DNA from 2 places in the Cupriavidus sp. R6-3 genome. Region 2 is predicted to be linked to the other one. Evidence: predicted binding sites of a transcription regulator. Region 2 holds the regulator's gene; the other holds the start of a gene.
What was found. The regulator FNR, encoded in region 2, switches genes on or off when oxygen is low (the NO sensors DNR and NnrR bind a similar motif). The targets are predictions, from matches to a motif close to TTGATNNNNATCAA.
Positions count from the first base shown of each region.

Region 1: ccoN (cytochrome-c oxidase, cbb3-type subunit I) is a predicted target of FNR. The motif match lies at 2,406-2,419, and genes of this name have one in related genera.

Region 1 covers NZ_JCBAJO010000336.1:312-3,872, forward strand. The annotation lists gene AC6EI8_RS25050 (cbb3-type cytochrome oxidase subunit 3) at 1-1, opposite strand, end outside; gene ccoO (cytochrome-c oxidase, cbb3-type subunit II) at 4-774, opposite strand; gene ccoN (cytochrome-c oxidase, cbb3-type subunit I) at 794-2,326, opposite strand; gene ccoS (cbb3-type cytochrome oxidase assembly protein CcoS) at 2,453-2,650, opposite strand; partial or broken gene AC6EI8_RS25070 (HAD-IC family P-type ATPase) at 2,653-3,561, opposite strand, start outside.
Region 2 covers NZ_JCBAJO010000303.1:132-4,326, forward strand. The annotation lists partial or broken gene AC6EI8_RS24415 (sulfite exporter TauE/SafE family protein) at 1-486, opposite strand, end outside; gene fnr (fumarate/nitrate reduction transcriptional regulator Fnr) at 587-1,315, shown strand; gene AC6EI8_RS24425 (hypothetical protein) at 1,530-1,799, opposite strand; partial or broken gene AC6EI8_RS24430 (FixH family protein) at 2,006-2,194, opposite strand; gene ccoG (cytochrome c oxidase accessory protein CcoG) at 2,207-3,658, opposite strand; partial or broken gene ccoP (cytochrome-c oxidase, cbb3-type subunit III) at 3,711-4,195, opposite strand, start outside.

The DNA.
Region 1 (3,561 bases), on a different contig from region 2:
TGGTCATTGGCTCCCGCTCGGCGCGCCACCTGCCGTGGCGGGGTCTGCGCTGCCGTCTGCACCGCCGTCCGCGCTACCGTCTGTACTGCTGCCTGAGCTGCTGCCCGCACTACCGTCTACGCGGCGGTCCACGCCCGCGACCTCGATGCCGACGGTGCGGCGATTGGTGCCGAGGCCCTGCAGATACGCCACCAGCGCGTCCTCTTCGGTCCTGCCATTCAGCGCGTCGGGCGCCGCCTCGATGTCGGCGTCGCTGTACGGCACGCCGAGCGTGCGCAGCGTTCGCATGCGCTGGCGGATGTCGTCGGTCGGCAGCACGGTCTTCGCCAGCCACGGATAGGAAGGCATCACCGACTCGGGCACGACATCGCGCGGATTGCGCAGATGGATGCGTTGCCAGTCGTCCGAGTAGCGGCCGCCCACGCGCGCCAGGTCCGGGCCGGTACGCTTGGAGCCCCACAGGAAGGGATGGTCGTAGACCGATTCGCCGGCGGTCGAGTAAGGGCCGTAGCGCTCGACCTCGGCCTGCAGCGTGCGCACCTGCTGCGAATGGCAGCCGACGCAGCCCTCGCGGATATAGATGTCGCGCCCCATCAGCCGCAGCGGCGAGTAAGGGACGATGCCCGGATCGGGCTGCGTGGTCGAATGCTGGAAGAACAGCGGCAGGATCTGCACGAAGCCGGCGATGCTGACCACCACGATGGTGCAGACGATCAGCCAGCCGATGTTCTTCTCCAGCGTCTCGTGCGAAAAGAAGCGTCGTTGTTGGGACATGATGGAATCCGGATGGCGTTCAGGCGGCGGGAGCGGTGGCGGCGGTGGCGGCGGTGGCGGCGGTGCCGGCGGAGGCCGCAACGGCGGTCCCGACGGTGGCCCCCGCCGGAATCACGGGATCGAAGGCGCGGCGGCCCGCGATGGTGCGCGCCACGTTCCACGACATCACCAGCATGCCGGCGAGGAAGCACAGGCCGCCCAGCAGACGGATCAGGTAGAACGGATATTTGGCCTTGACCGCTTCGACGAACGCGTAGGTCAGCGTGCCGTCGGGCTGCGTGGCGCGCCACATGAGCCCTTCCATCACGCCGGCGATCCACATCGAGGCGATATAGAGCACCACGCCGATGGTCGCGATCCAGAAGTGCCATTCGATCAGGCGCGTGCTGTACATCCGCTGCTGGCCGAACAGGCGCGGCACCAGGTAGTACAGCGAGCCGATCGTGATCATCGCGACCCAACCCAGCGCGCCCGAATGCACGTGGCCGATGGTCCAGTCGGTGTAGTGCGACAGCGCGTTGACCGTCTTGATCGACATCATCGACCCCTCGAAGGTCGCCATGCCGTAGAAGGACAGCGCCACCACCAGGAACTTCAGGATCGGATCGGTGCGCAGCTTGTGCCAGGCGCCCGACATCGTCATGATCCCGTTGATCATGCCGCCCCACGACGGGGCCAGCAGGATCAGCGAGAACACCATGCCGAGCGACTGCGCCCAGTCCGGCAGCGCGGTGTACTGCAGGTGGTGCGGGCCGGCCCACATATAGGTGAAGTTCAGCGCCCAGAAATGGACGATCGACAGCCGGTACGAATAGATCGGGCGCTCGGCCTGCTTCGGAATGAAGTAGTACATCATGCCGAGGAAGCTGGTGGTCAGGAAGAAGCCGACCGCGTTATGGCCGTACCACCACTGCACCATCGCGTCCTGCACGCCCGCATAGGCGGAATACGACTTCCACAGCGACGCCGGCAGCTCGATGTTGTTGACGATATGCAGGATCGCGATCGTCAGGATGTAGGCGCCGAAGAACCAGTTGGCCACGTAGATATGGCGGGTCTTGCGGCGGGCGATGGTGCCGAAGAACACGATCGCATAGGCCACCCATACCGCCGCGATCAGCAGATCGATCGGCCATTCCAGCTCGGCGTATTCCTTCGAGGTCGTGATGCCCAGCGGCAGCGTGATCGCCGCGGCGACGATCACGATCTGCCAGCCCCAGAAGGTGAAGGCCGCCAGCGGCGCGGCAAACAGCCGCGCCTGGCAGGTCCGCTGCACCACGTAGTACGAGGTGGCGAACAGCGCGCTGCCGCCGAAGGCGAAGATCACCGCATTGGTATGCAGCGGACGCAGCCGTCCGAACGACAGCCACGGCGTATCGAAATTGAGTTCAGGCCAGATCAGTTGCGCGGCGAGCAGCACGCCGACCGCCATGCCGACGATCCCCCAGACCACGGTCATGACGGCGAATTGCCTCACGACGTGGTAGTTGAAGGTGTCGGCGGCGCGCGCGGGCGTGGCCGTGCCGGTCAGGCCGGCGGCGGTGACATCCATTCGGACCCCCAAGGATGGATATGGAACAGGAAAGAAGAAGGCGATAAAGGCAATGTAGAGGGGGTCGGGCGGCGCGCCCTTGATCCGGATCAAGCGCCGTGCAGATGCATGGCGCCCCGGGGAACCTCAGTGGGGAAGATCGCAACGGCCCGGCCGCCGCGCGGCGCCCGCCTTCGCATCGGGGCGGTCGTTGTCGAGCAGGATCGCCTGCCCCGGCCGCTCGAGATCGTCGTATTGCCCGGCGCGCAGCGCCCACCACAGCGCCGCGGCGATCAGCGCGACCAGCGCGAGGCTCATCGGCACCAGCAGGAACAGCGTGTCCATCGCTAGCGCACCTTCGGCACGCGCAGCAGGCGCCAGGCATTGGCGACCACCAGCAGCGAGGACAGCGACATGCCGATCCCGGCCATCCAGGCGTTGACATGGCCGCTGGCGGCCAGCGGAATGGCCACCATGTTGTAGGCGAAGGCCCAGGCCAGGTTCTGCCGGATCACCGCACGCGCGCGGCGCGCGATGGCCAGCGCGGTGGCGACGTCGGCGATGCCGTCGTGGGTCAGCACCGCATCGGCGCCGACCTGCGCGAGCGGCGCGCCGCTGGCGAGCGCGATCGACACCTGCGCCTGCGCCAGCACCGGCCCGTCGTTGATGCCGTCGCCGATCGCAAGTACCACCGCGCCATCGCGCTGCAAGGCGGCCACGTAGTCGCGCTTGCCCTCGGGACTGATGCGCCCTTGCGCGGCTTCGATGCCGAAATGGCGGGCCCACCAGCGCACCGTCGGCTGGCTGTCGCCCGAAACCAGATGGCAGCGCAGTCCGAGCGCGCGCAGGCGCGCCAGCAGTTCGGCCGCCTGCGCGCGCTCGCTGTCCGACAGCACGAAGACGGCGAGCAGTCCGCCTTCGTCGCCCAGCCACACCGGCGAGGCGCCGTCGTGCAGATGGTGGCGCAGCGCATCGAGGGCCGCCTCGTTGCCGGCGGGACCTGACGGAACCAGCGCCGGCGTCTCCGGCGCGGGCGGCACCAGCGCGGGGGGAACCAGCGTGGACGGAACCAGCGCGGACGGAACCAGCGCCGGCGGCACCAACGCCTCGACGAAGTCGCGCCGCCCTACGCGTATCGGACGGCCGTCGAGCAGCGCCTCCACGCCCTGCCCCGGGCGATTGCGCAGTTGCGTCGGCAGTGGTTCGAAGTTCAGGCCGCCGGCGGTGAAACCAGAGACACCGCCAGGGCTCGCCGC
Region 2 (4,195 bases):
TCCGGCGGCATAGCGGCGCAGCAGACGCCGGCTGGTGCCGTGCGGAACCGGCCCCGCGTCCTGCCGCGCGATGGTCCTTCCGCCCCAACGCGCCCAGGCTGCCGCCAGACGCCGCGCCACGGCGTTCACACCCGGCGCCTTCCCCACCAGTTGCGCGCCGCCCAGCGTCCATAGTCCGGCAAGCAGCAGGCTGGCGCTGCCGACCGCGAACAGCGCGCGCTGCACGGGCAGATACTGCGTCTTCCACGCGGTCGCGCCCACCGCGCCGAGCAAGGCGCCGAGCATTGCGTACGCACTCAGGCGCCCGGCATGCAGCACCAGCAGTTCGCGGACCCACGCCGCGCGGCTGCGGTACAACGACACCGGCGCGGCCCGCCGCGCGTCATCGCCTTCGAGCACCAGCGCGATGCCGCCGCACATCGCCGCACAGTGGACACCGCCCAACAGCGCCAGCAGAAACACGCTTGCCAGTACGCCGATTGCCATCTCACGCTCCCCTCGACGGGGAGCAGCACGGTAGAATGCCCGCACGCTTGACGCCCATCGCGATGCCGATGGCAACTCCCTCCTTTCGCGCGGATTCCAATTGCTGAACGCCATCCCCCTCAACGACCAATCGACCCGCTGCTCCACCTGCTCGCTGGGGCAGCTGTGCCTGCCGATCGGCATGTCGGCGCAGGACGTCGAAAAGATGGACACGCTGGTGCAGGAACGCGTGCGCGTGCGCAAGGGCGAATCGCTCTATCGCCTCGGCGATCCCCTCGACGCGGTCTATGCGATCCGCTTCGGCACGCTGAAGACCCACGTGACGATGGAAGACGGCCGCGCGCAGATCACGGGCTTTCATCTGCCGGGCGAAGTGGTCGGCTTCGATGGGCTGACCGAGATGCGGCATGCGTCGGACGCGACCGCGCTCGAAGACACCGAGGTCTGCGTAGTGCGCTACAACGAGATCCAGACGCTGTCGGCCTCGTTGCCGTCGCTGCAGCACCAGTTCATGCGGCTGATGAGCCGGGAGATCACGCAGGACCAGATGATGCTGATCACGCTGGGCTCGATGCGCGCCGAGGAGCGGCTGGCGGGCTTTCTGATCAGCCTGTCCGAGCGCCTGTCGGCACGCGGCTATTCGCCGTCCGAGTTCGTGCTGCGCATGAGCCGCGAAGAAATCGGCAGCTATCTGGGCCTGAAGCTCGAGACCGTCAGCCGCCTGTTCTCGCGCTTCGCCGAAGCCGGGCTGATCCAGATCCGCCAGCGCCACGTCAAGCTGGTCGACATGGACGGCATCCGCCAGCTGCTGGGAAAGACGGCCTGCTGAAGCCCGCGCGGCGATGGCGCTGGCGGCCGCCATCGCCCACATTGGCCACATTGCCCACATCGCCCACATTGCCCGCTTTGCCCCCATTGCCAGCTTTGCCTCCGTTGCCAGCTTTGCCCCCGTTGCCAGCTTCGCCCCCGTTGCCGGCTTCGCCCCCGTTGCCGGCTTTGCCCCCATTGCGCGCTTCGCTCGCATCGCCGGCTTCGCCATCGCCCTACTCCAGTTCGTCGGCCGCCGACATCGGCGACGACATCGGCGCCAGGATCGACGCCGGCAGCATGCAGAGCGTCAGCGCGCTGGACAGCGCGCACACCGCCCACGCGACGGCGAAGCCGATCGTATAGACCGCGCCGTGCGACAGCTCGAGCGGCCGTCCGAAGACCCGCAGCTCGCGCGGATCGATCAGCGAGAACACCAGCACGAAGGCCACGGCCGCGCCGACGAAGGCGGGCCACAGCACCCACATCAGCCAGCGCGCCTTCATGGCCGCGCCACCGCGTGGGAAGTCACTGCGTCGCGCGCGTGCCGCGTGGCGACCGCCGCTGCGGCCGTCGTTGCGGCCTCCGTTGCAGCCTCCGTTGCGGCCGCCGTTGCAGCCTCCGTTGCAGCCTCCGATGCGGCCTCCGTTGCGGCCGCCGTTGCAGCCGCGGTTGCAGGCGCCATTGCAGCCGCCATCGCAGCTGCCGGCGTCACCGCCCCCGCCGGCGTCGCCGCCTGCCGGATCACCAGCCCCTGACGCACCACGCCGTCGACGATGGGCCGATCCGCGTGCTGCATCGCGACCCAGATCGTCACCGCGCAGCCCATCATCGCCAGCGCCGGGCCGCTGATCAGCAGCCACGGCCACGGTTCCTTCCACCACGGTTTGCATTGGGACATGTCGATGCCTCGTCAAGGTTGGTCGGGAATGATGAAACGGGTGGACTGCCGCACCTGCACGCCACTGGTGTCCGTGCCCGTACCCGTGCCCGCGCCGGCTTCGGCCCGCGCGCCGCTGACCACGATGTCGACCACATGGGTGCCCGACGCCGCCTGCTCCAGCGGCACGCGCAGCCGCAGCGGCAGCAGCCGGTTGGAGGTTGGTGCCAGATGGCCGGCGCCGCGCTCGTACTCGACCGACAGTCCCGGCAATCCCGGACTTTCCGCCGCGATGGCGATGTCCATCTCGCCTTCGGTGGTGTTGATCAGCTGCAGCCGGTAGACGTTTTCGATCCAGCGCCCTTCCACTTCGCGCGCCAGCGCCTGGCGGTCGCGGATGATGTCCACCTTCAGCGGCGTGCGCACCGCCACCGACCAGACGAAGCCGCCGACCAGCGCCAGCCACAGCACCGCATACAGCACGATGCGCGGGCGGATCACGCGGCGGCGCGCGTTGGCCGCCGACAACGCGCGCCGCATCGCGTTCTCGGACGTATAGCGGATCAGCCCGCGCGGATAGCGCATCTTGTCCATGACCTGATTGCAGGCATCGATGCACGCGCCGCAGCCGATGCACTCGTACTGGAGCCCGTCGCGGATGTCGATGCCGGTCGGGCAGACCTGCACGCAGATGCTGCAGTCCACGCAGTCGCCGATGCCCAGCGCGCGCGGGTCGGCCTTGCGCGAGCGCGAGCCGCGCGGCTCGCCGCGCTGCGCGTCATAGGTCACCACATAGGTGTCCTTATCGACCATCACGCTCTGGAACCGCGCATAGGGGCACATGTACTTGCAGACCTGCTCGCGCATGAAGCCGGCATTGCCCCAGGTGGCGAACGCGTAGAAGCCGATCCAGAACGTCTCCCACGGCCCGGTCGACAGAGTCAGCACCGCCCTGCCCAGCGCATCGATCGGCGAGAAGTAGCCGACGAAGGTGAAGCCGGTCCACAGCGCGATCGCGATCCACAGCAGATGCTTGGTGGCCTTGACGCGCAGCTTGCGCGCGGTCCAGCGCTCGCCGTCGAGCCGGATGCGCGCGATGCGGTCGCCCTCGACCTGGCGCTCGATCCACAGGAAGATCTCGGTATAGACGGTCTGCGGACAGGCATAGCCGCAGAACAGCCGTCCGGCGATCGCGGTGAACAGGAACAGCGACAGCGCCGAGATCACCAGCAGCACGGCCAGGTAGATCACGTCCTGCGGCCACAGCACCAGGCCGAACAGATAGAACTTGCGCGCGCCCAGATCGAACAGCACCGCCTGGCGGCCGTTCCATTGCAGCCACGGCGTGCCGTAGAACACCAGCTGCGTGGCCAGCACCATCGCGACGCGCCAGCTGGCGAACGCGCCGGTGACGGCGCGCGGATAGATCTTGCGCCGGACCTCGTACAGCGAGGCCTCGGTCGAATCGATGCCGGGGGCGTTCATGGCTGTCCTCGCAGTGGCCGCATGGCTGACCCGTTGCCGCAAGCGATGTCCATCACCGCCCCGCGGCCGGCATCGTGCCGGTGTCGGCGGACAAGCCCCACACATAGGCGGTCAGCATGCGGATGCGCTCGGGGCTCAGGATGTCCTCGTGCGCGGGCATCCGGTTGTCGTGGCCCTGCAGGATCGCCTTGACGATATTGGCCTCGGCGCTGCCGTGCAGCCAGATCTTGTCGGTCAGGTTGGGCGCGCCCAGCGCCTGGTTGCCCTTGCCCGTGCCGCCGTGGCAGGCGACGCAGGTCGTCTTGAAGACCGGCTCGCCGCGAGCCGCGCGGATCGGGTTGAAGGCGAGCCCCGACAGCGAGCGCACGTATTGCGCGACATCGCCCGCGGCCTTCTCGTCGATGACGGCGGCGAACGACGGCATCACGCCATGCCGGCCCTTGGCGATGCTCTGCATGATGGTGGCGGGGTCGCCGCCATGGAGCCAGTCGCGGTCGGTCAGGTCGGGAAAGCCGCGGCTGCCGCGCGCGTCCGACC